DNA from 2 places in the Enterococcus sp. DIV0174 genome. Region 1 is predicted to be linked to the other one. Evidence: a T-box and tRNA genes for the amino acid it is inferred to sense, from the RefSeq annotation. Region 1 holds a T-box; the other holds one or more tRNA genes.
The links. A T-box is a leader RNA that pairs with one kind of tRNA and senses whether it is charged. The one in region 1 lies ahead of serS (serine--tRNA ligase), so its partner is inferred to be a tRNA-Ser.
Positions count from the first base shown of each region.

Region 2: it encodes a tRNA-Ser, which carries the amino acid that the T-box ahead of serS (serine--tRNA ligase) is inferred to sense. The anticodon was not compared.

Region 1 is NZ_CP172881.1:2,624,370-2,640,624, reverse strand. Features, by position in the region: gene rpmH (50S ribosomal protein L34) at 1-70, shown strand, start outside; gene rnpA (ribonuclease P protein component) at 188-544, shown strand; gene IGJ93_RS12655 (YidC/Oxa1 family membrane protein insertase) at 541-1,362, shown strand; gene jag (RNA-binding cell elongation regulator Jag/EloR) at 1,377-2,141, shown strand; gene mnmE (tRNA uridine-5-carboxymethylaminomethyl(34) synthesis GTPase MnmE) at 2,598-3,995, shown strand; gene mnmG (tRNA uridine-5-carboxymethylaminomethyl(34) synthesis enzyme MnmG) at 4,010-5,914, shown strand; gene rsmG (16S rRNA (guanine(527)-N(7))-methyltransferase RsmG) at 6,102-6,815, shown strand; gene IGJ93_RS12630 (ParA family protein) at 6,827-7,594, shown strand; gene IGJ93_RS12625 (ParB/RepB/Spo0J family partition protein) at 7,581-8,471, shown strand; gene IGJ93_RS12620 (DUF951 domain-containing protein) at 8,489-8,680, shown strand; gene ychF (redox-regulated ATPase YchF) at 8,689-9,789, shown strand; gene IGJ93_RS12610 (DUF1129 domain-containing protein) at 9,879-10,574, shown strand; gene guaB (IMP dehydrogenase) at 10,764-12,248, shown strand; gene serS (serine--tRNA ligase) at 12,317-13,588, opposite strand; T-box leader at 13,637-13,845, opposite strand; gene IGJ93_RS12595 (sensor histidine kinase) at 13,896-15,086, opposite strand; gene IGJ93_RS12590 (response regulator transcription factor) at 15,073-15,762, opposite strand.
Region 2 is NZ_CP172881.1:832,949-849,604, reverse strand. Features, by position in the region: gene dnaE (DNA polymerase III subunit alpha) at 1-2,845, opposite strand, end outside; gene IGJ93_RS04185 (YjzD family protein) at 2,964-3,152, shown strand; gene IGJ93_RS04180 (multidrug efflux MFS transporter) at 3,217-4,413, opposite strand; gene IGJ93_RS04175 (NCS2 family permease) at 4,627-6,063, opposite strand; gene IGJ93_RS04170 (Cof-type HAD-IIB family hydrolase) at 6,340-7,149, shown strand; gene asnB (asparagine synthase (glutamine-hydrolyzing)) at 7,341-9,236, opposite strand; tRNA gene IGJ93_RS04160 (tRNA-Ser) at 9,653-9,740, opposite strand; gene IGJ93_RS04155 (TetR/AcrR family transcriptional regulator) at 9,869-10,435, opposite strand; gene IGJ93_RS04150 (TVP38/TMEM64 family protein) at 10,917-11,513, shown strand; gene IGJ93_RS04145 (glycerophosphodiester phosphodiesterase) at 11,617-13,416, shown strand; gene IGJ93_RS04140 (hypothetical protein) at 13,665-13,877, opposite strand; gene IGJ93_RS04135 (hypothetical protein) at 14,381-14,530, shown strand; gene IGJ93_RS04130 (glucose-6-phosphate isomerase) at 14,700-16,046, opposite strand; gene gdhA (NADP-specific glutamate dehydrogenase) at 16,156-16,656, opposite strand, start outside.

The DNA.
Region 1 (16,255 bases):
GAGTACTAAAAATGGACGTCGTGTTTTAGCAAGCCGTCGTCGTAAAGGAAGAAAAGTTCTTTCAGCTTAGGCCACTGGGGTTTCAGTGGTTTTTTTTATGCCCTTTTTTAGGGAAATGATGAACTGATAACAGTAAATATGGTATGATGGTTCACGTAAGTGAGAGATAGAAAAGGAAAGAAAACTAATGAAAAAAGCGTATCGAGTAAAAAAAGAACGAGAGTTTCAAGCCGTCTTTAAAACAGGGGCTTCCTTTGCTAACCGTAAGTTTGTTGTTTACCGATTAGATAAAAAAGACCAACCTCATTTTAGAGTAGGACTTTCAGTAGGTAAAAAAGTTGGAAATGCAGTCTCCCGCAATGATGTAAAAAGAAAGATTCGTGCAGCGATTTATTCTTTTAAAGATGAAATCGATCCAGAATTAGACTTTATTGTAATTGCAAGACCAAGTGTTAAAGGACTGACTTACGATGAGATTCGCTCAAATTTAGTCCATGTCTTAAAGCTTGCAAAAATAATCGATAGAGAGGTAACGAGTACGTGAAGAAATACAAACGTTTACTTTTGATGGCTGGCATAATTAGTTTAGTTGTCATCTTGTCTGGTTGTGGAACTGGAGAAGTGAGTGCACAAAGTACAGGAATTTGGGATCGCTACATTGTTTATAATTTTGCTCAAGCGATTAAAGGCTTATCATTTGGGAATGCTGGAATCGGGATTATCCTATTTACATTAGTGATTCGGGTAATTTTATTACCATTAATGCATTTTCAAACAAAAAGTATGCGCAAAACACAAGAAGTTCAACCGAAATTAAAAGAGCTACAACAGAAATATTCTTCTAAAGATCCTGAGACTCAAAGCAAATTGAGAGAAGAACAACAACGGCTTTACGCTGAAAATGGTGTAAATCCATACGCTGGATGTCTTCCTTTGTTGGTACAAATGCCAATCTTGATGGCATTATGGCAATCAATTTCTCGTGTACCAGAATTAAAACAGGGACATTTTCTTTGGCTTAATTTAGGTGAAGCAGATCCAACATTTATTTTGCCAATTTTAGCTGCAATTTTTACTTTTGCAAGTACTTACTTATCTAGTATGAGTCAAATTGAGTCAAACCCAACAACAAAAATTATGAGTTTTGCTATGCCAGTGATGATTTTAGTTATGGGTGTTAACTTAGCAAGTGGTCTTTCATTATACTGGGTAGTTTCAAATGCCTTTCAAGTTGTTCAGACATTGTTGATTAATAATCCGTTTAAGATCCGTAAAGAACGTGAAGAAGTAGCAATGAAGATTCGTGAAAAAGAAAAAGCGTTGAAAAAAGCCACAAGTCCTAAGAAAAAACGTAAAAAATAAGGGAGGTAATGCTAATGCCGATTTATAAAGCTGCAACAGTAGATGAAGCCATTCAAAATGGTTTGAATCAATTAGGTTTGACTAAAGATCAAGTTGAACTTGAGATACTTGACGAAGGAAAAAAAGGTTTCCTTGGGATGGGCCGTAAAGATGCTCAAGTGTCTATTGAGCCATCTGTTAGTGAAACTATTTCAGAAGTAGTGGAAGAAACAGTTGAAGACGTTCTAGAAGAAGCTCCTGTAGAAATCACAGTGATCGATGAAATTGAAGTAGAGTCAGAAGAAAGTTCAGTAGAACAAGAATTAAGTGACTTGGATGATGAAGCAGCTTTAACGGAATTGGCACTTTATCTTACTGAAATTTCTAAACATTTGGACGCGCCTGCTCTGGTAAAAATGGAGAGAGAAGCAAACTTAGTTGTTTTTCACTTAGAAACACAAAAACAAGGAATTTTAATTGGTAAACATGGGAAGACACTGAATGCTTTGCAGTATTTAGCACAAGTATTTATCCATCGGGTGGCTACAAACAAATTATCAATTGTTGTTAATGTAGGAAACTACCGTGAAAAGCGCCAAGAAATTATTCAGCGTTTAGCTGAGCGAACAGCTGATAAAGTCATTCGTACAGGTCAGCCAGTATTTTTAGAACCAATGCCGGCTTTTGAGCGAAAACAGATTCATGCAGCACTAAGTAAAAATGACGGAGTAAAAACACACTCTGAAGGTGAAGAGCCTTATCGATATTTAGTTGTTGAGCCAGCAAAAAGATTCTATTAAAGTGAAATAAAAATCAAAAAGGAAATGTCACAAGTCAGTTGACTTGTGACATTTCCTTTTTTGTTTCTATTTTTGTTTCTATATATATAAGATAATAAAGAAAAAAGAACACTAAAATAATTTTTTTATGGCTAAATGGTGTGAAGAAATAAAATCAGATTGACAAAATTTTTTAAACCAAGTATATTTTACTAGAAATCATTCTTATCGAAGTATACGATCGTAGTAGTCTAACTTTGATAAAAAGAAGTACAAGGCATTTGCTTTGTACTTTTTTGCTTAAAAATAAGGTTAGAGACTAGTCAATCAAAAGAACTTGATTCATTTTTAGAAATGTGATAGTCTATGACAAGAATTTAATCAAGAACAAGCAGTCAAAGTGCTAAGTTCACCTTTTTATGTAAAGGGTGGAGTGGGCGCTTTTTTTGTGCGTAAAATTAAAGGAGAAGTGAAAAAATGGCTGAAATTACTTTGGAGTTTGACACAATCGCAGCAATCTCAACGCCACCAGGTGAAGGTGCAATTAGTATTGTACGCTTGAGTGGTGATCATGCAGTTCAAATTGCCAATAAAGTTTATCGTAGTGGAACAAAAACTTTACTCGAAGTACCTAGCCACACGATTCATTATGGTCATATAGCTGATCCAAAAGATAATCATCTAGTGGATGAAGTGATGGTCTCAGTAATGTTAGCACCGAAAACTTTTACTCGTGAAGATGTGGTTGAAATTAATTGTCATGGTGGGATTGTTGTAGTCAATCAGGTACTTCAGCTTTTACTTAGAGAGGGTGCGCGTCTAGCGGAGCCAGGAGAATTTACAAAGCGTGCATTTTTAAATGGACGGGTGGATTTGTCACAAGCAGAAGCTGTCATGGATTTAATTCGTGCAAAAACAGATAAGGCAATGGACCTAGCAATTAATCAATTAGATGGAAATCTTTCTTCATTAATTCGTGCATTGCGCCAAGAAATTTTAGAAACGTTAGCACAAGTTGAAGTCAATATTGATTATCCAGAATATGATGATGTTGAAGAAATGACAACTAAATTATTACTTGAAAAAGCGCAAATGGTTCATCAAAAAATTGAAGAGCTATTGGCAACTTCAAAACAAGGAAAAGTTTTACGAGAAGGGCTAAGCACAGCAATTATTGGACGCCCTAACGTAGGGAAATCAAGTTTGCTAAATCATTTATTGCGAGAAGAAAAAGCAATTGTAACTGATATTGCCGGAACGACACGTGATGTGATTGAAGAATATGTCAATGTTCGGGGGGTACCTTTGAAATTGATTGATACAGCTGGAATTCGTGAGACGGATGATGTTGTAGAACGAATTGGTGTAGAAAGAAGTAGAAAAGCTTTGTCTGAATCTGATTTGATTTTATTAGTTTTAAATCAAAGTGAAGCTCTAACAGCAGAAGATGAACAATTATTAGAAGCAACCAATGGATTAAAGAGAATCATTCTTTTAAATAAAACTGATCTACCCGCAAAAATTGAACTAGATAAACTAGCAACATTTATTAATCATGAACCTGTTTTTCCAGTTTCAGTCACAAACAATGATGGTTTGGATCAATTAGAACTTGCTATTACTGAACTGTTTTTCGGTGGGAAAACAGGCGAGAAAGATGCAACTTATGTTTCAAATACGCGACATATCGCATTATTAGAAAAAGCAGCTATTTCATTAGATGAAGTGGTCACAGGAATAGAGGCTGGTATGCCTGTTGATTTAGTTCAAATCGATATGACACGTTGTTGGGACTATCTTGGAGAAGTAGTTGGAGATAGTGTCCAAGATGAATTGATAACACAGTTATTTAGTCAATTTTGTTTAGGAAAATAGAGGAGGAACATCTTTTGAATCAATATCAAGCAGAGTCGTATGATGTCATCGTTGTTGGAGCAGGGCATGCTGGATCTGAAGCAGCGTTAGCCTCGGCTAGACTAGGATCGAAAACATTGCTATTAACAATTAATTTGGATATGGTTGCATTTATGCCTTGTAATCCATCAGTAGGCGGACCAGCTAAAGGAGTGGTTGTTCGTGAGATTGATGCTTTAGGCGGAGAAATGGGAAAAAATATTGACAAAACGTACATTCAAATGAGAATGTTGAATACCGGAAAAGGACCTGCAGTTCGTGCTTTGCGCGCACAAGCTGACAAGCATGCCTATGCCTCAGAAATGAAACATACCATTGAAAAAGAACCTAATTTGACGCTACGACAAGGAATTGTTGAAGAAATAATTGTTGAAGATGGTGTTTGTCGTGGCGTCGTTACCTCTACAGGCGCACGTTATAGCGCGAAAGCTGTTGTTATCACAGCTGGAACAGCTCTTCGTGGTGAAATTATTATTGGTGAATTAAAATATTCATCAGGTCCAAATAACTCACAGCCATCAGTAGGTTTAGCCAATAATCTAAAGGAATTAGGGTTTAAGATTGAACGATTTAAAACAGGAACACCACCACGTGTAAAATCAAGTACAATTGATTATTCAGTCACAGAAGAACAACCTGGTGATGAAAAACCTAATCATTTTAGTTTTAGCACACCTGATAGTGCATATAAAATTGATCAAGAGCCTTGTTGGTTAACTTACACTGGTGAATCAACGCATCAAATTATTCGTGACAATTTACATCGTGCACCGATGTTTACTGGAATTGTTGAAGGTGTGGGCGCACGTTACTGCCCTTCAATTGAAGATAAAATTGTTCGCTTTGCTGATAAACCACGTCACCAATTGTTTTTAGAGCCAGAAGGATTAAATACAGAAGAAGTATACGTCCAAGGGCTATCCACATCGTTACCAGAAGATGTTCAAGTAGATGTATTGCATTCAATTGCTGGTTTGGAAAAAGTGGAAATGATGCGTACGGGATATGCCATTGAGTATGATGTCATTGAGCCACATCAATTACGTCCAACACTTGAAACAAAAGTAATTGAAAACTTGTATACAGCTGGTCAAACAAACGGAACAAGTGGGTATGAGGAAGCGGCAGGTCAAGGTCTGATTGCTGGAATCAATGCATCATTAAAAGTCCAAGAAAAAGATCCTTTCGTAATTAAACGTAGTGATGGCTATATTGGTGTGATGATTGATGATTTGGTGACAAAAGGAACAAATGAACCTTATCGTTTACTTACTTCTCGTGCCGAGTATCGTTTGATTTTACGACATGACAATGCAGATTTACGTTTGACTGAAATGGGTCATCAAATTGGATTAGTAAAAGAAGAACAATATGATTCTTACCTATCGAAGAAAGCAGCGGTTGAGCAAGAAATTAAACGATTAATGAGCATTCGAATTAAGCCAACAGAGGAAGTCCAAGCTTTCTTGAGTAGCATTGAAGCAGCATCATTAAAAGATGGTGTCTTGGCAAGTGATTTCTTGAAACGTCCAGAGATTTCTTACGCAGATTTGTTAAAATTTATTCCAGAAAATGATGCACTGACACATAAAGAAATTGAACAAGTTGAAATTCAAATTAAATATGAAGGTTACATCAAAAAAGCCATGGAAAAAGTTGAAAAATTAAAACGTATGGAAGCTAAAAAAATTCCAGAAAATATCGACTACGCAGCAATCAATGGTTTAGCTACAGAAGCAAAACAAAAATTGCAAAAAATTCAACCTGAAACGATTGCGCAAGCGAGTCGAATTAGTGGTGTAAATCCTGCCGATTTGAGTATTCTGATGGTCTATATCGAACAAGGGAAGATTGCGAAAGTTAACGCATCTGCCCAATAAATTTTTAAAATAAAAAGAGAACTTGAGCTGTAATAATTTATATACTTGCTCGAGTTCTTTTTTGTTCGTTTTTTAGTGCGAATTTTTTTAAGATTGTCCAAGGAAGCATTGCAAGAAAAAGAAAATTGCGTTAAAGTAGGAGAAGATTCTGTGAAACAATTTCTGTTTCACAATGAAAGGACTAATTATGACACCAGAAGAATTTCGCCAAGCATTAGCAGAAAAACAAATTCATTTATCAGATCATCAGATGGAGCAATTTGCCACGTATTTTAAAACACTAGTTGAGTGGAATGAAAAAATGAATTTAACAGCTATTACAGATGAAAATGAAGTGTATTTGAAACATTTTTATGATTCGCTGACACTGGCTTTTGAAGTTGACTTTACCGAGAAGCTTTCTTTGTGTGATGTTGGATCAGGCGCAGGCTTTCCAAGTATTCCATTAAAAATTGTTTTTCCAGAGCTACAAATTACAATTGTTGACTCATTAAATAAACGAATTACTTTCTTAACAGAATTAACTAACTTATTAGGTATTAGTGCTTCTTTATACCATGATCGCGCAGAAACATTTGGGCAAAACATAGAATTTCGTGAATCTTTTGACTTAGTTACTGCAAGGGCTGTTGCTAGATTAAACGTATTGGCAGAATTATGTATGCCACTAGTCAAGTTAGGTGGTCATTTTTATGCATTAAAAGCTGCTAAAAGTGAAGAAGAATTGACTGAAGCAAAACATGCAATTGCTATCTTGGGTGGTAAATTTATCAAGGAGACAGCAGTTGATCTGCCAAAAATTTCGGATCAACGTCATATTCTTACTATAGAAAAGAAAAAAGTCACACCAAAAAAATATCCAAGAAAACCTGGATTGCCTAATAAGCAACCCATTAAGTAGGAGGAGAAGAGATGGCACAAATTATATCTGTTGCAAACCAAAAAGGTGGAGTTGGTAAAACGACAACTACAGTTAATCTAGGTGCTTGTCTTGCTAGCCTAGGAAAAAAAGTACTCTTAGTTGATATGGATGCGCAAGGAAATGCTACTAGCGGTGTGGGTGTCCGAAAACCGGATGTTAAGCAAGATATTTACGATGTATTGGTGAATGAATTGCCAATTGCAGAAGCAACGATTGTAACAGAACATGAAAATTTAAATATCGTGCCTGCTACTCTCCAATTAGCTGGAGCAGAAATTGAATTAACTTCTATGATGGCTAGAGAATCTCGATTAAAAGGTTCTTTAGCAGAAGTAAAGAATCAATATGATTATATTTTGATTGATTGCCCGCCTTCTTTAGGTCACTTAACAATCAATTCGTTTACTGCTAGTGATGCAATTTTAATACCTGTCCAGTGTGAGTATTATGCTTTAGAAGGCTTAAGCCAATTACTTAATACCGTTCGTTTAGTACAAAAACATTTTAACCCCGACTTAGAAATTGCTGGCGTTTTATTAACGATGTATGATGCAAGAACGAACCTTGGGACAGAAGTTGTGGAAGAAGTTCGTAAGTATTTCCGTGAAAAAGTCTATGATACGATTATTCCAAGAAATGTTCGTTTATCAGAAGCACCAAGTCATGGTCTACCAATTATTGACTACGATCCACGTTCTCGAGGAGCAGAAGTTTATCAAGCATTGGCAAAGGAAGTGGTTGATCGTGAAGAAAAATAAAGGCCTAGGTCGAGGAATCAACGCGCTATTTCAAGATTTAGAAAATTTAGAAAGTGTTGATGTAAAAGACGAAGCAGTTATTCAATTACCTTTGAACGAGCTACGTCCTAATCCTTATCAACCACGAAAAACGTTTGAAGAAGTATCTCTACAGGAGCTAGCTAATTCAATTGAACAATCGGGTGTGTTTCAACCAATTATTGTTAGAAGATCTACGGTAAAAGGGTATGAAATTATCGCTGGTGAGCGACGTTTTCGTGCTTCAAAATTAGCTGAAAAAGAAACAATTCCAGCAATTGTACGAGAATTCAATGAAGAAGCAATGATGCAGGTTGCTGTTTTAGAAAACTTGCAACGAGAAGATTTAAATCCTTTAGAAGAAGCAGAAGCTTACGAAATGCTGATGAAAAATTTGAATTTGACACAAGCAGAAGTAGCCAGCCGTTTAGGGAAAAGTCGTCCTTACATTGCGAACTACTTACGATTGTTGTCTTTACCAGATCTAGTGAAGGAAATGGTTCAAGATCACCGTTTATCAATGGGACAAGCTAGAACCTTATTAGGTCTAAAAAATAAAGATCTTATTTTGAAATTAGCTAATCGTGTAGTATCTGAAAACTTAACTGTTCGTCAATTAGAACAAACAGTGTCTGAATTAAATCAAAATGATGGGAAAGAAAAGAAAAAAATCCCACGTTTGGCAAAAGAAAAACCTTATTACATTCGTGAAAGCGAAGATCGTTTGATGGATAAATTTGGTACGAGTGTTGCAATTCAAGAAAAAGATGGCAAAGGAAAAATTGAAATTGAGTATCTTTCACAAAACGATTTAACAAGAATTCTTGATATTCTTAACATTCAATTTGATGAAGAGTAGAAACAGGAGGCTATTTTATGTATGATTTAGGCGATATTGTTGAAATGAAAAAACCTCATGCTTGTCAAACAAATCGTTGGGAAATCATTCGTATGGGAGCAGACATCAAAATTAAATGTGTGAACTGTGGCCATATCGTGATGATGACACGTCGCGATTTTGAAAAAAAACTAAAAAAAATACTTGAAAAAAAGGCAAAGAAAGAGTGAATTAATTTATGGCATTGACTGCTGGAATCGTTGGCTTGCCCAACGTAGGAAAATCAACTTTATTTAATGCAATTACAAAAGCTGGAGCAGAAGCAGCGAACTATCCTTTTGCAACAATTGATCCAAACATTGGAATGGTTGAAGTACCAGACTGGCGTTTACAACGCTTAACAGAACTTGTACAACCGAAAAAAACTGTACCAACGACATTTGAATTTACTGATATTGCCGGTATCGTTAAGGGCGCAAGTAAAGGTGAAGGATTAGGAAATAAATTTTTAAGCCATATTCGCCAAGTAGATGCAATTTGTCATGTTGTTCGTTGTTTTGATGACGATAACATCACCCATGTTGAAGGTCGTGTAGATCCTTTAGGCGACATTGATACAATCAACTTAGAGTTGGTTTTAGCTGATTTGGAATCAATTACTAAACGTTATACACGTGTGGCTAAAGTAGCAAAAACAAAAGATAAAGAAGCTGTGGCAGAGTTAGCTGTGTTGGATAAAATCAAACCAGTTTTAGAAGAAGGCCGTTCTGCCCGTTCAATCGAATTTACGGAAGAAGAACAAAAAATCGTTAAGAGTCTATTTTTACTGACAACTAAACCTATTTTATATGTGGCGAACGTATCAGAAGATGATGTTGCTGATGCAGAATCAAATCATTATGTTCAAGAAGTGCGCAATTTTGCAGCAGAAGAAAATGCTGAAGTTATCGTAGTTTGTGCCCGAGCAGAAGAAGAAATTGCTGAACTAGATGAAGAAGACAAAGCAGAATTCTTAGAAGCTTTAGGAATTGAAGAATCTGGTTTAGATCAATTGATTCGTGCAGCCTACGGATTACTTGGATTAGCAACTTATTTCACAGCAGGTGAGCAAGAAGTGCGTGCTTGGACTTTCAGAAAAGGAATCAAGGCACCACAAGCAGCTGGAATTATCCATACGGACTTTGAACGTGGCTTTATTCGTGCAGAAACAGTTTCATTCGATGATTTGAATAAATATGGAAATATGCATGCAGCTAAAGAAGCTGGACGTGTTCGTTTAGAAGGTAAAGAGTACATTGTACAAGATGGAGACGTTATGTTGTTCCGTTTTAATGTATAAAAGGGCTATCATAGTTTGCTAAAAATATGTTAAAATATTTTTTGTGACGACCGTTAAGCAAACTAACGGCTAAGGAGGACTACTAGATCATGGAACCAGAGCAATTACGTGAAATGGTGAAAGAAAATAATAATTTAGAAACACAATTAACGAAGCGAAACCAACAGTATATTTTTGATTTGAAAAAATCTTTAGAAGCAGCAAACTTATCTGAGGCAGAGAAAGTTAATGCGCTTCATGATATGTTACCTGTCTTGGTGAAAGAACAAAAAGGCGGCAAAACTGCACGTCAGCTTTTTGGAACAGTTTCTGAGCGAACAGAATCAATTATTAGTAAGCCAGTAGCACCTAAAAAATCTTCTACACCAGTTTTGATGTGGTTAGATAATACATTATTGTTATTAGGTTTATTGAGTATCATGATTGCAATTACAGGTTTCTTTTCACGTGAAACAGCTCCAGCTTATGGAATCTCAACACTTCTGTTTGGATCAGCTATCGGTGGTTGGGTATTTTATATGATGTATAAATATATTTATCAGTATGAATATCCAGGTGCAGATAGAAGCAAGAAACCAGGAATGTTAAAAACATTATTGATTTTAGGTGGTTCAACACTTGTGTGGGTAATCGCATTCTCAGCGACAACGTTACTTCCACCAGTTCTTAACCCAGTGTTAAATCCAATTGCAGTAATTGTGATTGGTGCAGCAGCATTAGCACTACGTTACTACTTGAAGAAAAAATATGAAATCGTGGGCAGTCTATCTGTTCCAAGAAGATAATTAGCAAGCAACGTACGAAATTATTCGTGCGTTGTTTTTTTTTATATTTTCTTTCGTAACAATGAGAATAATCAAAATAAAATCTTTGTTTTATGAGAAATAAAGCAGCAGTTGCTTCTTAGTTATTGACTTAAAGGATAAAATCGCTTATTTTAATAGATAAACTAAATTAGAGGAGTGGTACTAACAATGTCCAACTGGGAAACAAAGTTCACGAAAAAAGGTTTTACTTTTGATGATGTCTTATTGATACCAGCAGAAAGTCACGTGTTACCAAACGAAGTGGATATGAGCATACAACTAGCAAAAAACATTAAGTTAAATATTCCAATTATGAGCGCAAGCATGGATACAGTAACTGATAGTAAGATGGCAATTGCGATGGCTCGTCAGGGTGGTCTAGGTGTTATTCATAAGAACATGACAATTGACCAACAAGCAGAAGAAGTTCGCAAAGTAAAACGTTCAGAAAGTGGCGTCATCATTGACCCATTCTTTTTAACACCACAACATCTAGTTGCTGATGCTGAAGAATTAATGAGTAAATATCGAATTAGTGGTGTTCCAATTGTTGAAACTTTGGAAAATAGAAAATTAGTAGGAATCATTACTAACCGTGATATGCGTTTCGTAACAGATTATCATATTCCGATTGACGATGTGATGACAAAGGATAACTTAGTTGTTGCCCCAGAAGGAACTTCTCTAAAAGATGCAGAGAAAATTTTACAAAAACACAAAATTGAGAAATTACCAATCGTCGATGAAGATGGTCGTTTAAGTGGCTTGATTACTATCAAAGATATTGAAAAAGTCATCGAATTTCCTAATGCTGCGAAAGATGAACATGGTCGTTTATTAGTTGCTGCTGCTGTAGGCGTAACAAGCGATACTTTTGAACGTGCTGATGCATTGTTAACTGCTGGTGTAGATGCAATCATTATTGATACAGCTCATGGACACAGTGCAGGTGTAATTCGCAAGATTAAAGAAATTCGTGAAACTTTCCCAGCAGCAACACTGATTGCTGGAAATGTAGCAACTGCTGAAGCAACGAAAGCACTTTATGATGTTGGTGTTGATGTTGTTAAAGTTGGTATTGGACCTGGTTCGATTTGTACAACCCGTGTTGTTGCAGGTGTCGGTGTTCCTCAATTGACAGCAATCTATGATGCAGCTTCTGTTGCGCGTCAGTATGGTAAAACAATTATTGCCGATGGCGGAATCAAATATTCAGGTGACATTGTTAAAGCACTAGCTGCTGGAGGACATGCAGTTATGTTAGGTAGTATGCTAGCCGGAACAGATGAATCACCAGGTGAATTCGAAATTTTCCAAGGTCGTCGTTTCAAAACATATCGTGGAATGGGCTCATTAGGTGCGATGGAAAAAGGATCAAAAGATCGTTATTTCCAAGGAAGTATCAATGAAGCAAATAAATTAGTTCCCGAAGGTATTGAAGGACGTGTAGCTTATAAAGGAAGCGTAGCAGATATTATCTTCCAAATGATTGGTGGATTAAAATCAGGAATGGGCTATGTCGGAGCTGCAAACTTACAACAACTACGAGATGATGCACAATTCATCCAAATGAGTGGCAGTGGACTAAAAGAATCACATCCACATGATGTTCAAATCACTAAAGAAGCACCAAACTACTCAGTTGAATCATAAATAAAAGAAAAACTTCCACCAAAATCATAATTGATTTTGGTGGAAGTTTTTTGTTTTAGAAAGTAAATTTAGTTGATTACTCTTAAATTACCCATATATGGCACTAGAGCTTCAGGAATAGTTACTGAGCCATCTTCATTTTGGTAGTTTTCTAAGATAGCTGCAACTGTACGGCCAACAGCTAAACCAGATCCATTCAATGTATGAGCGTAATGAATTTTTCCATCTTCATCACGGTAGCGAATCATTGCTCGACGTGCTTGGAAATCTTCACAGTTTGAACATGAACTAATTTCACGGAAAGTATCTTGCGCGGGAATCCAAACTTCTAAATCATACGTTTTAGCAGCAGAGAAGCCCATGTCACCTGTTGACAAAGCAACGACACGATAAGGTAAGTTTAATTTTTGCAAAATATCTTCAGCATCATTAGTCATTTTTTCTAGTTCTTCATAAGAATGTTCAGCATCAGAAAATTTAACCATTTCAACTTTGTTAAATTGGTGCAAACGAATCAGACCACGAGTATCTCTACCAGCACTACCAGCTTCTGAACGGAAAGCAGGGCTAAGAGCGGTAAAGCGAATTGGTAAATCTTTTCCATCTAAAATTTCGTCATTATAATAGTTGGTTAAAGGAACCTCTGCAGTAGGAATCAATGTTAAATCGGTATTTTCTAATTGGAAAACATCTTCTTTAAATTTTGGAAATTGACCTGTCCCGAACATTGCACGACTGTTAACAATGTAAGGAGTAATCATTTCAGTATAACCATGTTCATAAATATGTTGATCAAGCATAAAATTATACACGGCGCGTTCTAGGCGTGCACCTAATCCTTTATAATAAACAAAACGGCTTCCTGAAACTTTTGCGCCACGTTCAAAATCTAAAATATCAAGATTTTCTGCGATTTCCCAGTGTGGTTTAGGTTCAAAAGAAAAGTTTCGGGGATTGCTCCAACGACGAACTTCTACATTATCGTCTTCATCTTTTCCAATTGGTACTGAGTCATTAGGCAAGTTTGGTAAAGTAGTAGCAATCTGAGTAAGTTTTTCATCAACATCAGCAATTTCTGTATCTAAGGCTTTGATGTTCCCACCAACTTCTTTCATTTCTGAAATTTTTGCAGAAGCATCTTCTTTATTACGTTTTAGTTGTGCAATTTCTGCAGAAACATCATTTCGATATTTTTTTAATTCCTCACTTTTTACAAGCAGATTACGACGACTTTCATCTAATTCCATAAATTCAGCCAAAGTTTCTTTTTTTACGCCACGTGTCATTAATTTTTCTTGAACTGAGTCAAAGTTCTGACGCATCATTTTTACATCTAACATTAATTAATTCCTCCTTTATAAATAAAAAAAACTATTCCTTCCCAAAAATCTTGGGACGAAATAGTTTTGTATTCGCGGTACCACCCGAGTTCAGCTTTAATTGCTGCTCTTGTTTACAGATAACGGCTGTTAACCGGCTTTTCTTATTTCAAAAAGCACACATCATAGAACTGGAACTTCCAAATTATTTTTTGCTGATTTGCAGCGACCATCAGCTCTCTGTTAAAAAATAAAGTGTACTAGGTTCTGTGTTTAGTATTCACTAATTGACTTAAGAATATCGAAAAATGAGATATTCGTCAACTGATTATTTTTCATCTTGAGGAAGTTTACTATTTTTTTTCAAAGGTAGGTGCATAATAAATGAAGTCCAACTTTGATCTGATTTTGCATAAATGTACCCACCGTGTAATGCAACAATACTTTGAGCAATTGCTAGCCCAAGTCCTGTTCCGCCAGTTGCTTGTGATCGAGATTCTTCCACACGATAAAAACGATCAAATAAATTATCAAGAGATTGTTTTGGAATCATTGCCCCATTATTTTTAACGACTGCTACAACTTCTGTTCCGACACGTTCGACTTCAATGATAATATTTGTAGCTCCTTTACCGTACTTCAGGGCATTTGTAATTAAATTATTAAAGACGCGGACCAATTTTTCTGTATCCCCATCCATAATCAGAGAAGACTCTTTAGATTGAACAAGTATTTGAATATTTTTTTTTGCAGCTTCCAACTCAAAGTCAGCAGCAAGCTGCTCGATTAATTGAATCAAATCAAATGCTGAAAAGTTAACAGGCACTGCTGGCTGTCGCACTTTTGTATATTCAAAAAGGTCTTCAACTAAGGATTTCATTTGTTTTGCCTTTACATAAGCAGTATGTGTGTACTTCAAAAGATCTTCTTGAGAATGATATTGTCCATCTTCAATCAGACCTAAGTAACCAATAATGGATGTTAAGGGTGTACGAATGTCATGGCTCACGTTTGTAATCAGTTCGTCTTTTGATTTTTCAATTTTTCGCTCATCCTCAATAGCAGCAACCGTACTATCTACTAAGCCATTGATACTAGTAACAACTCTACTAAGATCGCCACTAAGTTCAAAAGGGATTCGATGATCATAATTACCATTAGCAATGAAATGTAGCTCACTGATAATATGACGTAATTGCATTTGTCGATAGCGCCGAATCAAGCGCCAATATAAAACTGCTACATCTAATAGTAAGAAAAGCGGAATAATAAAATTCCTACCATTCCAAAAAAGATCAGAGCCAAGTCGCTGGGCAAAAATATTTTTTGAGTCCCAAATTGCGTTTGTGAGAGAAGGAGAGCTGTTGATGACAGAACTAATTACTACTAAAATAGCGACATTTAATAGAAGTAAAAGAATAACTGTGATAATTCCTTCTGCTAAAAGTTCACTGATTTCTTTGGAAGTTAAAATGATACGCCGTCGTTTCTCTTTTCCCACGCTCTTATCTTGCGTCAATTTTATATCCAACCCCCCAAACAGTTTGAATTACTTTTTCTCCACCTGTAGCTTCTTCAATCTTATCTCGTAAATGGCTCACGTGAACCATAACTGTTTTTGCTGAGACAATACTTTCTTGTTTCCAAACACGTTCAAAAATTTCATCCGCACTAAATACACGATTTGGGTGACTAGCTAAAAGATATAAAATGCCAAATTCTAAAGCAGTTAATTGGATTTCTTTCCCGTCAATTGTTTTTACTTCATGGGAGTCTTTGTTGATTATTAATGAATTTACTTCTAATACATCCGGTTGTTCAGCAGTTATTTGCATTTTTGTACGACGTAATAAAGATTTTACACGCGCCATAACTTCCAATGGATTAAATGGTTTGGTTACGTAGTCATCTGCACCAGCAACTAACCCTTTGATTTTATCCATATCAGTTGTTTTTGCTGTTAACATAATAATTGGAATTTGAGATTCTTTTCGTAATTCTTTTACAACTTGCATACCATCCATTTCAGGCATCATGATATCTAAAATAAGCAATTCAATATCGGGAATAGTTCTAATTTTTGATAGTGCCTCTTTTCCGTCATAAGCTTTTACTGCCTCGTAACCTTCATTGTGTACATAGATACTTAATAACTCTACAATTTCTTTGTCGTCATCTGCAATTAAAATTTTCATATAATGAATCCTCCAGAATAAGTGTGTTTACTATTATTCTAGCAAAAAAAAGCAGAAATAGATAAAAGCAACACTTTGTTAACAAAAAATTTAGAAGAAATCACTGTAAATCAAACATAATAGAAAAAAACTGAACAATTATTACAGATGTAATATAAAATCAAGCGAAAATAGTGTAAAAAGCGAATGATTTTAAAGCAGAATTAAACAATGATCGAACTTGTTATAAATGTTGTTAAAACAGCATTTTTATTATTGACTTTAGAATTTTAAGTTGGTATATTATTATTTGTTCAACAAGAGCAATTAAAATTTTGTTGATTAGTCGTTAAATAAGTTGTTGACATGTTCATTATGGCATGATAAGATAACTAAGTTGTTTAAAAAGAACTGCTTATGAAGCTTGATTTCATCAAGGAAAACTTCAAAAAAAGTTCTTGACAAATAACAAACGATGCGATATGATAAATGAGTTGCTGAAAGATTTCTCAAA
Region 2 (16,656 bases), 850 kb from region 1:
TGATGTACAATAACAAACTTACTGTCTGCTGAGGCACAATTTCGGTAACCAATTGAACACGTTTAGCTAAACGCAATCGCTCATAGCCTTCTGTTGGATGACCAGATAAATAAACACCAAGATATTCTTCTTCTAGTGTCAAACGTTCATCTAATGAATAATCTGCAATTTCTTCTTCCTTCAACGCCATGATTTCCATCAAGTCCAAACTGCCGCTACTGTATTGAACGTTTTGGATCTTTCCTTCTAAATCGAGCATGAGCTGCTTACGATTTTTTTCTAACTCATCGAATACACCTACAGCAACTAAAGGTTTCAGGATATCTTCTTTGAGCCATCGCTTATCTATACGAATCAAAAACTCATCGACAGATTTGAACGAACCATTTGTTTTTCTTTCATTGATAATCTCTTCTACAAAATCTCGCCGTACCCCTTTGATTGCTGTCAAACCAAAACGAATCAATTGCAAATTGACTAATTCAAACCCATAAGCACTTTGATTGATGGAAGGCGGACTCAGCGTTAACTTGTTCTTTCTAGCTTCAGCAAGGTATTCTTTAAGCTTAGCGGTATTGTGTCGCACAGCATTCATCAAACTAGTAAAGAATGCTCCTGGATAATGTGCTTTGAGATAAGCCATTTGAAACCCAACAAATGAATAAGCGAATGCATGTGAACGATTAAATCCATAATTAGCAAAACGCTCGATATAATCGTACACTTCAATTGCCTTTTCCTTAGAATAACCTTGCGCTAGTGAACCAGTTACAAAGTGTTCTCTTTCTCTATCAATAACTTCCTTTTTCTTCTTACTAATTGCACGTCGTAAAATATCTGCCTGACCTAAAGAAAATCCAGCCATCGTTGAAGCAATCTGCATGATTTGTTCCTGATACACAATAACTCCATAGGTATTTTCCAAAATTGGTTTTAATGCGTCATCCGGGTATTGAATAACCTCTTTCCCTTTTTTTCGTGCAATAAAGGTATCAATATTTTGCATAGGTCCAGGACGATACAAAGCGTTGACAGCAGCGATATCTTCAATATTTTCTGGTCCCAAACGTCGTAAAACATTTCGAATTCCTGCCGATTCAAATTGAAAGACGCCGGTTGTCTCCCCTTTTTGAAACAATCGGAAAGTTTTCGCATCATCCAGTGGTATTTGCTTAAGTTGAAGGTCGATTTTTTCTACACGTTTGATTGATTTAAGCGCATAATCAATAATTGATAAGTTCCGTAAACCTAAGAAATCCATTTTCAGCAATCCGATTTCTTCTACGGCATTCATAGTATATTGCGTTAAAAAAGCTTCGTCTGATCCCTGTTGTAAAGGAACTAGCTCTAATAGATTGCGGTCGCTCAATACCACCCCAGCCGCATGTGTCGATATGTGACGTGGCAGCCCTTCTAAAATGGTCGCTGTTTGAAACAGTAATTGATTTTTTTTATTTGCTTGCACCAATTCAACTAGTTTATTCGAAGTTTGGTAAGCTTGTGACAAGGTGATTTTTAATTGATTAGGGATCGCCTTTGACCAGCGATTTGCCTCACTTTGTGAAACACCAAATACTCGCGCAACGTCTCTTAATACCATTTTGGCAGCCATTGTTCCAAAAGTTGCAATCTGTGCCATATGATACTGCCCGTATTTTTCTCGGACATAATTCAAGACTTCTTCACGTTTATTATCAGGAATATCCAAGTCAATATCAGGCATTGTGTAACGTTCTGGATTTAAAAAACGTTCAAAGAGCAAATTATATTTCAAAGGATCCACATCTGTGATTGCCAAAACATAAGCAACTAATGAACCCGCAGCTGATCCACGACCCGCGCCAGTAACGATTTTTTGTTTGTGTGCAAAAGCCATCACATCCCACACGATTAAAAAGTAATCGTCAAATCCCATTTGATGAATAATTTTTAATTCATAGTCTAAACGTTGTTGATATTCTGGTGTCAAAGATTCTACTCTTTTTGATAACTGATTTTGACACAATTGTTTGAGGTATACCGCTGCCGATTCATCATTTGGTACTGGATAATGCGGTAGCAGTTTTTGATGAAATTGAAACTCAAAATTCACAGATTCAGCTAATTTTTGAGTTGTCTCAAGAACTTTGTACGTATATAGTTCATTAAATTTTTGAATCATCTTACTCTCTGATTCAAGAAAGTTTTTATTTTCTAGTTGACTACTATCTGCTAATTCTTCTGACGAAATCTGTGTACCTTCTTTTATATGTTTCATTGTTTCCAATGCAAACAAATCTTCCTGATGCAAGCTTGCAATCGGATGTAATGCACACAGTTGTTCCTCTTCAGCTGACAGAAACTCGTACCATTCTTTAGAATCCGAAACGGTTTGGCCAGTTACACCCACATAAAAATCGTGGAAATGGACTTTTTCTTTTAGCATTTGCCAATGACTAGCAAACGTTTCTGCCGTGCCATAATCATTTGCAATCGAATGACTATCTGGCACAATCAAAATCAAGTGGTCCGTCTTCGTCCATGTGTTCAGTTCAATAGTACCTTCAATCATTTTTTTACTCGAAACATTCATCAATTGTTGGTAACCAATCTTGTCTTTTGCATAAACTAACAGTCCGTAGTCTTTGTCTTCAAAAGTGTACTCAAGATGTAGGCCAATAATTGGTTTGATTCCTTCTTTGACGCACTCTTGGTAAAATTCTGCGGCGCCGTACAAAACATCCTCATCAGTGATAGCTAAATAAGTGTATCCAAGTTTTTTAGCTTCACGGACATACTCTCGGATGCGAATTGTACTTTGTAACAAAGAATATGAAGTTCTCGTATACAGTTGTGGAAAAAACATCTTGCATTCCGCCTTTTTTTTCGTTAAAATTCACTATCGTTAGTACAATTAAGCATTGTACCTTGCTTTACATTCAAAAAAATTCTGTTAAAATTGGGATAGAAAAGAGGTGTTCTTCATGCGATATATTGTAACGTTATTTTGGTCCCTAGTTTTAGGACAAGTTGTTGGTTACATTGGTAGTGCCTTGACAAAAGGAACTTACGATTTTGCTTTGACAGCAATTATGTCACTAATTGCCGGTATCATTATCATCTTAATCGGTGCAGTTGCTCCAACAAAAAAAGAAGCCTCATCGCACTCATAGTAAATCAAAACAGATTGGGAAAGCAAGTTTTCCCAATCTGTTTTTTTGTCTACGATTCGTTTTTTTAAAATTTACTACGTAAAACCTTTCTAAAATTAAAAAGCGAGAGTCCGATATTCGATAAGACAAAACAACTGGTTACCACAAACACCGCACTGTAACCAAATGAATGGGCAACAGTCGAACCAAGCATTGGTCCTAAAACCTGCCCAAAATTACTAAACATTTGATTGTAACTATACACTCGACTCACACCTTCTTGAGGCGTGATTTTGCTAATCAACGTATTAATCGAAGGCATCAATGCTCCAGTTGAAAAGCCCAAAATAAAACGTAAAATTCCTAACTGTAATGGTGTTTGAACGAATGCCATAGGAAGGTAACAACAAAACGATAAGACCAATCCAGCAAGCAACACTTTATGGTTACCGATTTTATCCCCTAGCTTCCCTAATTTGGGAGAAGACAGTACCGCTGAAACCCCAGCAACTGAAACGATCAACCCACTAATAAAGAGAACATTATTGATATCTCCGCTCAATTGGCGAATATACAACGTTAAGATTGGACTGATACTAGTCACACCAATTTGTAAAATCAATGTTGTGATAAATAGTCCCACTAAAATAGAGAAATGATCCATTTTTGAAAAAATTTCTTTTGTGCTGACTAAATCTTTCTTCTCAACTGGATGGAAATCCTCTTTTACTAGAAAAATTGTTAAGATTGTCGTTACTAAAAGTACTGCACCCGTAATAATAAAGACGTTCTCCATGCCAAACCATTGCGCTAACGCACCACCCATGGACGGACCAATCAAATTCCCTGCAATTGCTCCAGTCGAAAGTGTCCCTAATGCCCAACCACTTTTTTCCTTCGGCGCTTGTGATGCAATCATTGCTGTAGCATTTGGAATATACCCAGATAAAATTCCATTAAAGAAGCGCATAATTAACAGCCAATACACATTAGGAACAAAAGCCAGTGAGCCCATGGTGATTGTCATTCCCGCTGCCGCTCGAACCATCATAATTTTCCGCCCTTTTCGATCTGCTAAATTTCCCCAAACCGGTGCAACAATTGCTGCTGCAAAAGCAGTAACTGAAATCGCTAATCCAGAAAATAATTCAACCTGATCTTGAGGCGTCCCTAGTTGTTCGACGTAAACAGGAATAAACGGCATGACTAAACTAATACTTGCACCAGTGAAAAAACAACCAATCCATGCAATAATTAAATTCTTTCTCCATTTAATCCCCATTCATCATCCCTCTTTCATCTTTCTTCATCATACCTATTTTTAAAGCAACAAGCAACGAATGTGAAAGCAAAAACAAAAAAAGACAAAAAATTCTGACTTTTCTATTACTCAACTAAATAAAAAGACAAAAAGTATCGTCAACAGACGTACTCTTTGCCTTAAAAATTTTAACAGAGATATTTTTGATTGATTTGTTTCATTTACTTAACTAGTTTAGATTGTCGCTAAAATAATAAAGTTTAAGATAAATAAAATATCAACTACCCACAAAGCAAGCGATACTTCTTTTGCTTGTCCTTTAACTACCTTCACAATTGTATACATGATAAAACCAGCAGCAATCCCATAAGAAATGCTATAGCAAAGACCCATAAAAATTGAAGCAAAGAAAGCAGGTAAAGCTTCATCAAGATTCGCCCATTTGATATCTGCAAATGAAGCCATCATCATTACACCGACTAAAATCAAAGCAGACGCCGTTGCTTGTGCAGGAACAATAGCAATCAATGGAGAGAATAAACTGCTTAGTGCAAATAAGATTGCAACGACTACCGACGTTAAACCAGTTCGACCACCCGCACCAATTCCGGCAGCAGATTCGACATACGTTGTTGTATTTGACGTACCAAAAATTGCACCAACTGAAGTTGCAATTGCATCAGCAAACAAAGCTTTATCCATTTTTGTTTTGAATCCTTTTCCATCTTCCAATGCATCCTCATCTTCTTTTGAGAAAATGCCTGTACGACGTCCCGTTCCGATAAATGTACCAATCGTGTCAAATGTATCTGATAAACTAAACGCAATGATTGTCATTAAAACTTGTGGAAGTCTTGAACTATCACTGAATAAAGATTGCATTCCCTCCGCTCCAAAAGCAGCACCAAAAGTTGTTCCTAATTCTTTAACTGAGTTTCCTAATGAATTAGCTTGCCAATCAATCGCTTGAAGATCGACCACACCCATCAATACACCTAAGATAGTTGTCACTACAATACCAATCAGCATTGCACCACGCACATTTTTAACTACTAAAATTGCTGTAATAACTAAACCAATAACTGCTAATAAAATGGGTGCATTATTGAAATTTGCTAAGGCTGGAACAATTCCACCATTAATTGTTACGTTTGTTGCCTTACCACCTTCAACTACAGAACTCGTGATTGCTGATTGATCCGCACTGAAAGAAAGGAACCCTGCATTTTTGATTCCCACATACGCAACGAAGATTCCAATACCGCCCCCAATGGCGTGTTGTAAACTTTCTGGAATTGCGTGAATAATCATTTTTCGAATTTTTGTTACTGTAATAAAAATATTAATCAACCCACAAATAAAGACCATTGCTAAAGCTTCTTGCCAAGAATAACCAAGACCAAACACGACAGTAAAAGTAAAGAAGGCATTCAAACCCATCCCTGGTGCTTGTGCGTAAGGAACATTCGCAAACAAGCCCATTACTAACGTCCCGATAACCGAAGCAATAATTGTTGCCAAGAAAACTGCTTGAAATGGCATTCCTGAAGCTGATAAAATCGTTGGGTTAACAAAAAGAATGTAGCTCATTGCAAAGAATGTTGTAACCCCCGCCATTATTTCTGTTGATACATTTGTTTTGTTTTCCTTCAATCCGAAAAACTTATCCATAAAAAATTCCACTCCCTGATTTTTTCTGATGAGGAAAGATATTAAATAAGACCAACAACTAATTTCCTCGAACAATTATTGATTATATCGTCGCTTCATTCGTTTTTCAACTAAAAAATGATATTTAAACATTAAAAAGCAAAAAACGTTCGTGTTTTGCTTCATTCTTTCTAAAAAAGGGCGTTTTTCATTCTTCAGTTATTGATTTTCGCACTTGTTTATTGCGTCAAATATGCTAGACTAAAACAAATATCAGCTGAGAAAGGACTATCGCCATTGAATAAAAAGCTTATTGCCATTGATTTAGATGGGACTACTCTGAATCAAGACTCTTTAATTACAACTAAAACCGAACAAACCTTAAAAAAAGCCATTGCAGCAGGTCACTATGTTAGTATCGCTACTGGACGACCTTTTCGAATGAGTTATCAATTTTATCAACAGTTAGAATTAACTACCCCAATGGTTAACTTTAATGGGGCTCTTGTACACATTCCTAATCAACTTTGGAGTGGCGAAAAAGAATCACAAATCAATCGCGAGATCGCCTTTGAAATTGTTTCACAAAAAAAAGCATTGAATCTTGACTTCGTTGCCGCTGAAAACCGCGAAACTTTTTTTATTGATAGCTTAGATTTTTTCGATGAAAAAATCTTTGCTTCATCAAACCCGAGTGAAAAAAATCTGCTTTCTCCTCAAAACCTGACAACTAATCCAACTTCTTTGCTCGTTCGTACAGAAAAACAATTTGCAGAACAAGTTTCAAATGAATTGACCCGTCAATTTGGTAGTTATGTAGATGTCCGCACTTGGGGTGGACCAACAGCTATTTTAGAAATCGTTTCTAAAGGGATTGAAAAAGCAAAGGGTGTTCACCAAGTAGCCAATTATCTTGAAATCAAACAAGAAGACGTCATCGCATTTGGTGATGAGCACAATGATCTTGAATTATTGGAATATGCTGGTTGGGGCGTTGCAATGGCAAATGGCACCGATCAACTAAAAGGGATCGCTAATGACATTACGGAAAAAACGAACCAAGAGGATGGTCTAGCCGATCATCTAGAAAAATTACTTCAACTATAATTTGTATTTATTCTATAAGTAAGAAACAAAAAAAGCCTAAGACATTGATTGTCTTAGGCTTTTTTTTGCAGTGAAAAACTAGCTCATTTAGAATAATTTCAAGCGTTTCATCCACGGAAACATACATTTTATCAATGAATTTTTCAGCTTTTTTCTTCTATAGAAATTAATCCTTTTTTCTTCTATCCTTCTTAGACAGTTACATAATCAATTGGTTCTGCTTGAGGGATTGTTTCATCAATAAAGTAAACTTTGTACCAAGTTAAGAAACTAAAAATCGTCCAGATCTTACGTTGCTCTTCTTTGACTCCTTCATGATGATTGTTTAACAATTCCATGATTTTATCTTGGTCAAAGAATTCTTTTGCAAAATCTGCTTCAAATAAAGCTTTCACTTCTTGATAACCATGTTCTTCTTTTAGCCAAGCTTTAATTGGCACAGGGAAACCTAATTTCACACGGTTTGACCATTCTTCTGGCAACTGTTTGTTTGCTGCTTGTCTGAAAATATCTTTCGTGTTGTTTTGGTTTAATAAATATTTGCTTGGAATTTGTTGTGCTAATTTCATCACTTCAATATCCAATAATGGCACACGAACTTCCAATGAACTTGCCATTGATAATTTGTCAGCTTTCAACAAAATATCTTTTGGCATCCATTGATGAAGGTCAACATATTGCATTTTATTGACTTCATCTTTGATTCCATCCGTTTTTTCGTAATGGACAGCCATAATTTCACTCACAGATGGTGCATCTTGATAAGTTGCTGTCAATAAATCAGCCGCTTCCTTTTCTTCAAAGACACGCGCATGACCAATGAAATACTCTTTAGCCGGCGCAAGTGATTCATATAAATGAATACGTCCGTGGAAGTTTTTCATTTTACCAATTTTGCGACCTAAACTATAACGCGTTCCTTTTGGCAATTTCTTCAACCCTTGCGCAATCACACGAATAAATTTTGAATTCGTATGGAAGCCATATGTTTGATAGCCAGCAAATAATTCATCTGCCCCTTCACCGGATTGAACCACACGGACACTTTGTGAAGCAAGGTTAGCTAGAAAATACAAAGGAACACAAGAAGGATTTGAATCTGGTTCATCCAAATGATATTGGATCAACGGAAATGCTTTGAATGACATATCTCCGTCGATAACCGCCGCAGTATTGTCTAAATCTAAAATCTCTGTTAATTTACGTGCTTCAATTGCTTCATTGTATGTTTTATCATCAAAACCAATTGAAAATGAATGATCTGGTTTTAAAACCGAAGTCACATAACTTGAGTCAACACCACTTGAAAGGAATGAACCAACTTCAACATCACTGATTGTATGTGCCTCAATCGAAGCTTTAACTGTTTCATCAATTTTGTCAATCCATTCTTGGCGAGAATGTGTACCTTTTGTTTCAAAATCAGCATCCCAGTATTCTTGAATGTCTAACTCACCGTTTTTATAAGTAAAATAATGGCCTTCAGGTAAACGGTACACATCTTTAAAGAATGTTTCGCCATTCAAAGGTGAGTATTGAAAAGTCATATAAGGTTTCAATGCTTCTTTATTTAACTCTTTTTGGAAATCAGGATGTGGTAAGAAACTTTTGATCTCTGAACCGAACATAAACGTACCATTCATTTGTGCATAGTAATAAGGTTTGATTCCAAAATGATCACGGGCACCAAAAAGTTCATTTTTTTCATTGTCCCAAATAGCAAAAGCAAACATTCCACGAATTTTTTGTAATAATTCTGTTCCCCATTCTTCATAACCATGAAGAAGAACTTCCGTGTCAGCGTGTGTGCGAAAAACATGTCCTGCCGCAAGTAATTCTTCTCGCAGTGGACGATAGTTATAAATCTCACCATTAAAGATAATGATTTTTGTTCCATCCTCATTATAAATAGGCTGTGTTCCGCCTTCTAAATCAATAATACTCAATCTTCTAAAACCTAAAGCAACGTGTTTATCGACATACTCACCAGAACTATTAGGTCCACGGTGTACAATGCGATCCATCATCGCATTTACAACTGCACTCTTGTTATCTTTGTCATTAACAAAACCGACAATCCCGCACATTTAACTTTCACATCCTAATATAAATTACTTTTTCATTTTTTTATTTCATACTTTTCATCTTAACACACTCGAAAAGCGCTGACGAAAGGTTCTTCCCTAACAGTTTCGTCACATGAAAATAAGTTATGAAAACTTTTGAACATTTAATAAAAAGTTTTTCAATAACTAATTTAACATGTTTTCTTTTATGATGCTATCTTAATCCCTCATGCTTAAAAGAAATTTTGACTCTCTCATTTGCGCTATTCTATTTTTTAATTCCATAACTGCTAGAAAAGTGTTTTTTTAACTTTTTTCACATTTTCATTCTATTAAACCTGCATTTATTCACAACTATTTTTGTTTAGTCGTTATGTGACAGCACAAAAAAAGATTGAGATATGAATACTCAATCTTGTTTTGTTTTAGTTTAAATAAGGAAGGTACAGGATTTGAACCTGCGCGCCGGTATTAGCCGGTTCGGCGGATTTCGAGTCCGCTGCATTACCACTCTGCCAACCTTCCGCGATTTCTATTTTTAATCTTTTCGCCCAAAATGTCAAGCAACATTTTCACAACTGATTCTTTACATTTAAAGTCACAAGAAAAAGGTTGCACGTAATCAAACGACTACGCCAACCTTTTTTATTTTTTTAGCGGATAATTTCTGGATTTTCTAAAGACAACACAGAGTCAATTGTTCTAGAAATCAAAGAAATGATTTGCTCTTCTGTTGGCTGCATAATGTTTGAAGACATCAATGAAGCTAACCCAGTTACGACTACCCAAGTACCCGTATGTAACGCATCTAAATATTCGTCAGATAAATGACTGTATTTTTCGTCTTTCTTTGCAGCTTCATAGAAATAATTATATGAAAAATCATGCATTTTTTTACCGTCGCCATGCTCATCGATATACAATGCCATGTACAGACTATGATGTTTTTTCGCAAAGTTGATATAATTCAAACCTAAATCAATAATTTTGTCACCAGTATGCTCGACAGGGAAAACTTCTTCTTTGAGTTGATCAAAAATAGAATCCAAAAGAGTATTCTTTAAGTCTTCCATGTTTTTAAACTCTAGATAAATAGGTTGTGTCGAAATTCCCATCTTCTTTGCAATGTTACGAGCAGTAAATCCTTTGAAGCCTTCTTTAGCAACAACTTCATATGCTGCTTTTAGAATTTGATCTTTGGTATAGACTTTTCTTCTCATAAAAACTCCCCCACTTTGTACTGCATATATGTTCTTTAATTGTAACCGATAATCATCCTTCTTTGCAAACATTTTACTCATAATTGTTATATTTAAAGCAAATTAAGCTAAACTATTTAATGAAATTCTAATAAGGAAATGCGTCTTCATCAAATTATGCATTCCCTTTCATTTTTTTAGTCTTCTTTTTTTCCTTATTTTTTCACTCTTTTTTTGTCAGCTATGGCGAAAACACAACTAATCACCAAATAAGGAAACTATCGTTATTTATATTTATTTTAAAAAAGAAATAGTTACTAAATAAATTTCTTCGATAAAAATTAAATAAGTCTTTAGTAGGATGCATTTTCTTCACAAATCTTTTATACTTACTTCGAACTTACAAAACTGTTTGAATAGTGTCATCTAAAAAAGTAGCGTGTTTGCCACTTTATCGCGTATAGTAACCTTAGATCAAAAAACTTCAAGGAGATGATTCAAAATGAGCGTTGCAGCATCAAGAAAACTTATCAACTTTATTTCAATTATCGGTTTAGGCGCGTCTATCGCACTAACTGTTTACTTTATCAATCTTGGAGTCTTCAAGGACATCAATGCATTGAGAGGTCTTGTTGGACACTCAGTTATTCTTGGACCTGTTATTTTCATTTTGATTCAAATTCTACAAGTAGTGATTCCAATCATCCCCGGTGGCATCAGTACCGCAGCCGGCGTTCTGATTTTTGGTCCTTATGCTGGTTTTGTTTATAACTATGTGGGGATTTGTATCGGATCGGTTATTATCTTCTTATTAGGTAGACGCTACGGAAAACCCTTCATTTTATCTTTAATCAGCGACAAAACTTATGATAAATATATTGGTTGGTTAGATAATCAAAGTCGATTTGAGAAACTTTTTGCACTTGCAATTTTCCTACCAGTTGCGCCAGATGATGCGCTTTGTTTGATGGCTGGCTTAACAAATATTTCCGTAAAGAAATTTTCACTAATTATTTTCCTTGCTAAACCACTCTCTATTTTCTTATATAGTATGGCACTGATTTATGGTGGACAATACTTGACTGGTTTACTTGGTTAATTGGACAAAATAAATGAAGACATTCTGACACAGATTAGTGGTCTGACCTCTAACCTGTGTTTTTTTTATTTTTAAGATACAATAGAATTAGTAGGTGATAAAAATGAATTATTTAAAACATAGTTTAGGAAATGCTTGGGACTTTCTCAAAGGAACACAAAATTATTTTCGCGATGTTTTACTGATGCACGGCTTTATTTTATTTATTTGTCTGCCGTTATTGAATAGTACAACTCGTTTTATTTTACATCGTGGTGCAATTGATTATTTATCTTATGATAATATCGCCACCATTTTTTCTAAGCACCCTGGTGTACTAGGCTCGCTCTTTATCGTTTTGGTGCTGATTCTGCTTTTGGTCTATTTTGAATTCACTTTTTTATTGATTAGTGTTTACTTTATCAAAAAAAGAAAACCTGTGTCCTTAAAACAGCTACTTCGAATGACTGTCTTACAGCTAAAAAAGGTTCGTCCAGTTACGTTTCTCTTTTTCTTAGCTTATTTTCTACTGATTTTGCCGTTAAGTGGGTTAAGTTTTAACTCTGATTTATTATCAAAAATCAAAATCCCTTCATTTATTATGGATTTTATTTTTGAAAATCGGCTTGTGATTGTTAGTTTATTCATTTTAGTTTATCTTTTCTTAGCATACATCGGCATTCGGCTAATTTTTGCGTTACCAGAAATGATCTTACGCGACCGACCATTTCGCGAATCAATCCGAGAAAGTTGGCGACTTACGAAATCACGCTTCTTTGCGATTCTAGGTCAATTTATTATCATTGGTGGTAGTATCTTACTAATTTCCTCACTAGGTTATTTTCTGATTATCCTTTCACAAACGGCTGTTGAGAATTTTTTGCCTAATTATTCATTGATTAGTGCTGTCTTCGCAATGACGCTATTACAATTGATACTTCTGTTTAATATTGTTATGTCAACTGTTGGAATATTTTACATTATTGTCGACTTCATGGATGATGAAGGCTTCTTGCCAGAAATTCCTGAATGGTTCACTCCTGAGCCACCTTTACATCGATATTCCACCTTAAAGAATGCCAGTCTTGTTCTTTTTTGTGTTTTCTTTGGCGTTGGCGTTTGTTTGTATAATATGAATTATTTGACTTCTGCTGCACAGACTACCCCTTTAACTGTTTCTCATCGTGGTGTTAGCAATCAAAATGGTGTTCAAAACACGTTACCTGCGCTAGAAAAAACAAGTCAAACTTATCATCCTGATTACGTTGAGATGGATGTTCAAGAAACAAAAGATGGCCAATTCGTCGTGATGCACGATTTTAACTTGAAGAATTTAACGGGCGTCAATCAACTACCACAAAATTTAACCTTGAAAGAACTAGAAAAATTAACAGTCAAAGAAAATGGGCAAGCAGCACCACTTGTTTCTTTTGATAGTTATCTGGCAGCTGCTAAAAAATTAAATCAGAAATTATTGATTGAAATTAAAACAACGAAATATGACTCAAGCGATTTGGTTGAGCGCTTCACGGATAAATATCGGGCAGAAATTCTGGAACAACATCATATTTTACAGAGTTTGACTTATCAAACTGTCGAAGACTTAAAGAAAGTGGAGCCAAAGTTTTACGTTGGCTATATTTTACCGTTTAATATTGTGGGACCACCGATTACTTCTGCCGACTTTTTAACAATGGAATATAGCACCATCAATCGGAATTTTATTTCATCTGCCCATGCGGATGGTAAAAAAGTTTATGTCTGGACGGTCAACGACTCGGATGCAGTCAGTCGAATGATGTTCTATGGTGCAGATGGCATCATCACCGATCAGATGGGGATTTTAAACAAAGAAGTAAAATCACTTGATGACGAAATCACTTATTCAGATAAATTGCTTAACTTCGTACTAGGTGTCGGTTAAGCATCACTTCACTTATCAAAAAAAAAGGCAATCGCTAATTTGTTAGCGGTCGCCCTTTTTTTATTTACTTATTCTCTTTTCGCGTCTTTAACAGCTCGAAAGATGGCTAAAATTGCGGGAATCGCTGAGACAATTGCGAGAAAAATTCCTAGTTTCCCTGAATTTCTTTTCTTTGTCATAACATCTTCTCCCTTCCTCTTTCCTTAAGTATAAAAAACTTTTGCAAATTTCTCAAAAGAAGTGATTGTTTACGACACCATCTCAACTGGTGCGTAAATATCTGTTAACTTAACTAATACGCGAAACTGTTTCTCATCAATAACAAAATGATCACATTGCTCGTAGCTTTCAACTAAAACAACAGCTGTGTTGGTATAGGTATGTTCGATATAACCAACGACTTCATTAGTTACACCAATAGGTTTGCATATGTAAGACTTTCCCACTTCGATATTTAACATCAAAATTCACTCCTTCAATTATTATTTGTTTTATTTATAATAACAGAAAAGCAAATAAATGAAAACGTTTTATTTTATTTTTTTTGTATTTTTTTCTTTAAACCAACAAGAATTCATTCAGATTTTAAGTTATGCTATTTTTCATTTAATATCACTTAAATTTTATATTTTTTCGTCACGTAAGAAAGGTGACAAAACTGTTCTTTTATTATTGTTTCACGTTCGTGCAGTTTTTTCTTTTTTTTCATACACTGAAGGAAAGGAGGGATAGACATGGTTCTCATTCAAGCAGTAATCTTTATTACCTTAACAATTGGTCTACTCATTGGATTAACAGAAGATCGCTGATTTCTTTTGTTTTAAATAAACCATTTGTTTATGGATACCTCTTAATTGCAAGAAAAATGAGTTGGTGCTAAACTACAAATGGGTTTGAAAATTTACAGAGAGTTTAACTGAAAATTTCTCGAATTTTTCTCAATAATTGAAAGGGGGAACGAAACATGACTTTTAACAAAACAAATATGACTTATCGCGTAGCCTTTGACACTTCAACCAATCGTTTCATGGCAATTGACGCAAAAAATGAACACAATGTTGCTTTCGGTATTACAATCGAACAAGCTGTCCGAGCATTACATGAATCTAATTAAGGAGCTGGCCACCCCACATGACATCTAAATCATTCTCGGAAAAAAGCTAAAAGAGGTTTGCACATCTTAGACGATGCAAACCTCTTTTTGTTTTGCTCTATCAAATCATTTTGCTGTATTAAAAAAGAAGCTGCGACATATGCCACAACTTCTTTCCTTCACTAACATATTATAGACGTTCGTTCAATTCTTTTGCTAGGTCTTCAAAGCCAGGTTTGCCTAGTAGGGCGAACATGTTCTTTTTGTAGGCTTCTACACCTGGTTGATCAAATGGGTTGATTCCGTTCAAGTAACCAGAAATTCCTACAGCTATTTCAAAGAAGTACATTGTATAACCTAAGGTGTAAGCATCCATTTCTGGAATTTTAACTAGTAAGTTAGGTACATCACCATCTGTATGTGCTAATAATGTTCCTTCAAAAGCTTTTGTGTTAACAAAGTCAACTTCTTTTCCTTGTAAGTAGCCTAAACCATCTAGGTCAGCTTCTTGTTCAGGAATAGTGATTGACTTACGAGGTTTTTCCACTTTAACGATTGTTTCAAAGATATTGCGACGACCTTCTTGAATATATTGACCTAATGAATGTAGATCAGTAGAGAAGTTTGCACTTGAAGGATAGATTCCTTTTTGGTCTTTTCCTTCAGATTCGCCGAATAATTGTTTCCACCATTCTGAGAAATATTGCATTCCTGGTTCATAGTTGATCAACAATTCTGTCACTTTGCCTTTACGGTAAAGAATGTTACGCATCGCTGCATATTGATAAGCTTCGTTTTCTTCTAGTTTATCACTTGCATATTCTTTACTTGCATCAGCTGCACCTTTCATCAAGGCATCAATGTCTGCCCCACTAACAGCGATTGGTAGTAGACCAACAGCAGTTAATACAGAAAAACGTCCGCCGATATCATCAGGAATAACAAATGATTCCCAACCTTCAGCATCTGCTTCAACTTTTACTGCACCACGTGCTTTATCAGTTGTTGCATAAATACGTTTGTTTGCTTCTGCTTGACCATATTTTTTTACTAATAATTCTTTGAACACACGGAAAGCAATTGCTGGTTCTGTTGTTGTTCCTGATTTAGAAATAACATTAACAGAGAAATCACGATCACCAATTACTTCGATCAAGTCAGCTAAGTAAGTTGAGCTGATTGAATTTCCTGCATAAAAAATTTGTGGTGCTTTACGTGTTTTACCATCTAATAAGTTATAGAAAGTATGGTTCAAGAAATCAATTGCAGCACGTGCACCTAGATATGAGCCACCAATACCGATTACTACTAATACTTCTGAATCAGATTGGATTTTTTTAGCTGCTTCTTTGATACGTGCAAACTCTTCTTTATCATAATTTGTAGGTAAATCAATCCAGCCTAAGAAATCGCTGCCTGCGCCTGTACCTTCACGTAATAATTTGTCAGCCGCTGTTACTTGGCTTTGCATGTAACCTAATTCATGTTCATTGACAAACGGTGCTACTTTTGAATAGTCAAAATGAATGTGTGCCATTTGTTCTCCTCCTTAAAAGTTCACTATACAGGTATACTTTACGTTTTTTTTACTTTTTTTTCAAGCAAATATCTACGAACCTTTCAATATTTACAAGAAAATTTCACATTTAGACCAATCCTTGTGCAGACATTGCTTCCGCAACCTTTGCAAAACCGGCAATGTTCGCACCAAGTAATAGATTTTTTTCTTCATCATACTCAGCAGCAGTTTGACGACATGTTTCATAAATTGTTTGCATGATTTCGTCTAACTGTTGATCTACTTGCTCACTTTCCCAAGTTAAACGTTGAGAGTTTTGGCTCATTTCTAAGGCAGAAACTGCAACTCCACCCGCATTTGCAGCTTTTCCTGGGCAATACCAAACTCCTGCATCATGAAAAACAGTGACAGCTTCTACTGTTGCTGGCATGTTTGCCCCTTCTGCTACAATTTGTACGCCATTTTTTACTAAGATTTCTGCTAAGTCACCTGAGATTTCATTTTGTGTCGCACATGGCAAAGCAATAGCACATGCTTCTTCTAACGACCATACCGATTTTCCTTCATGATAAACAGCAGATGTCTTTTGAGCTGCATACTCAGTTAAACGTTGACGTTTTTTTTCTTT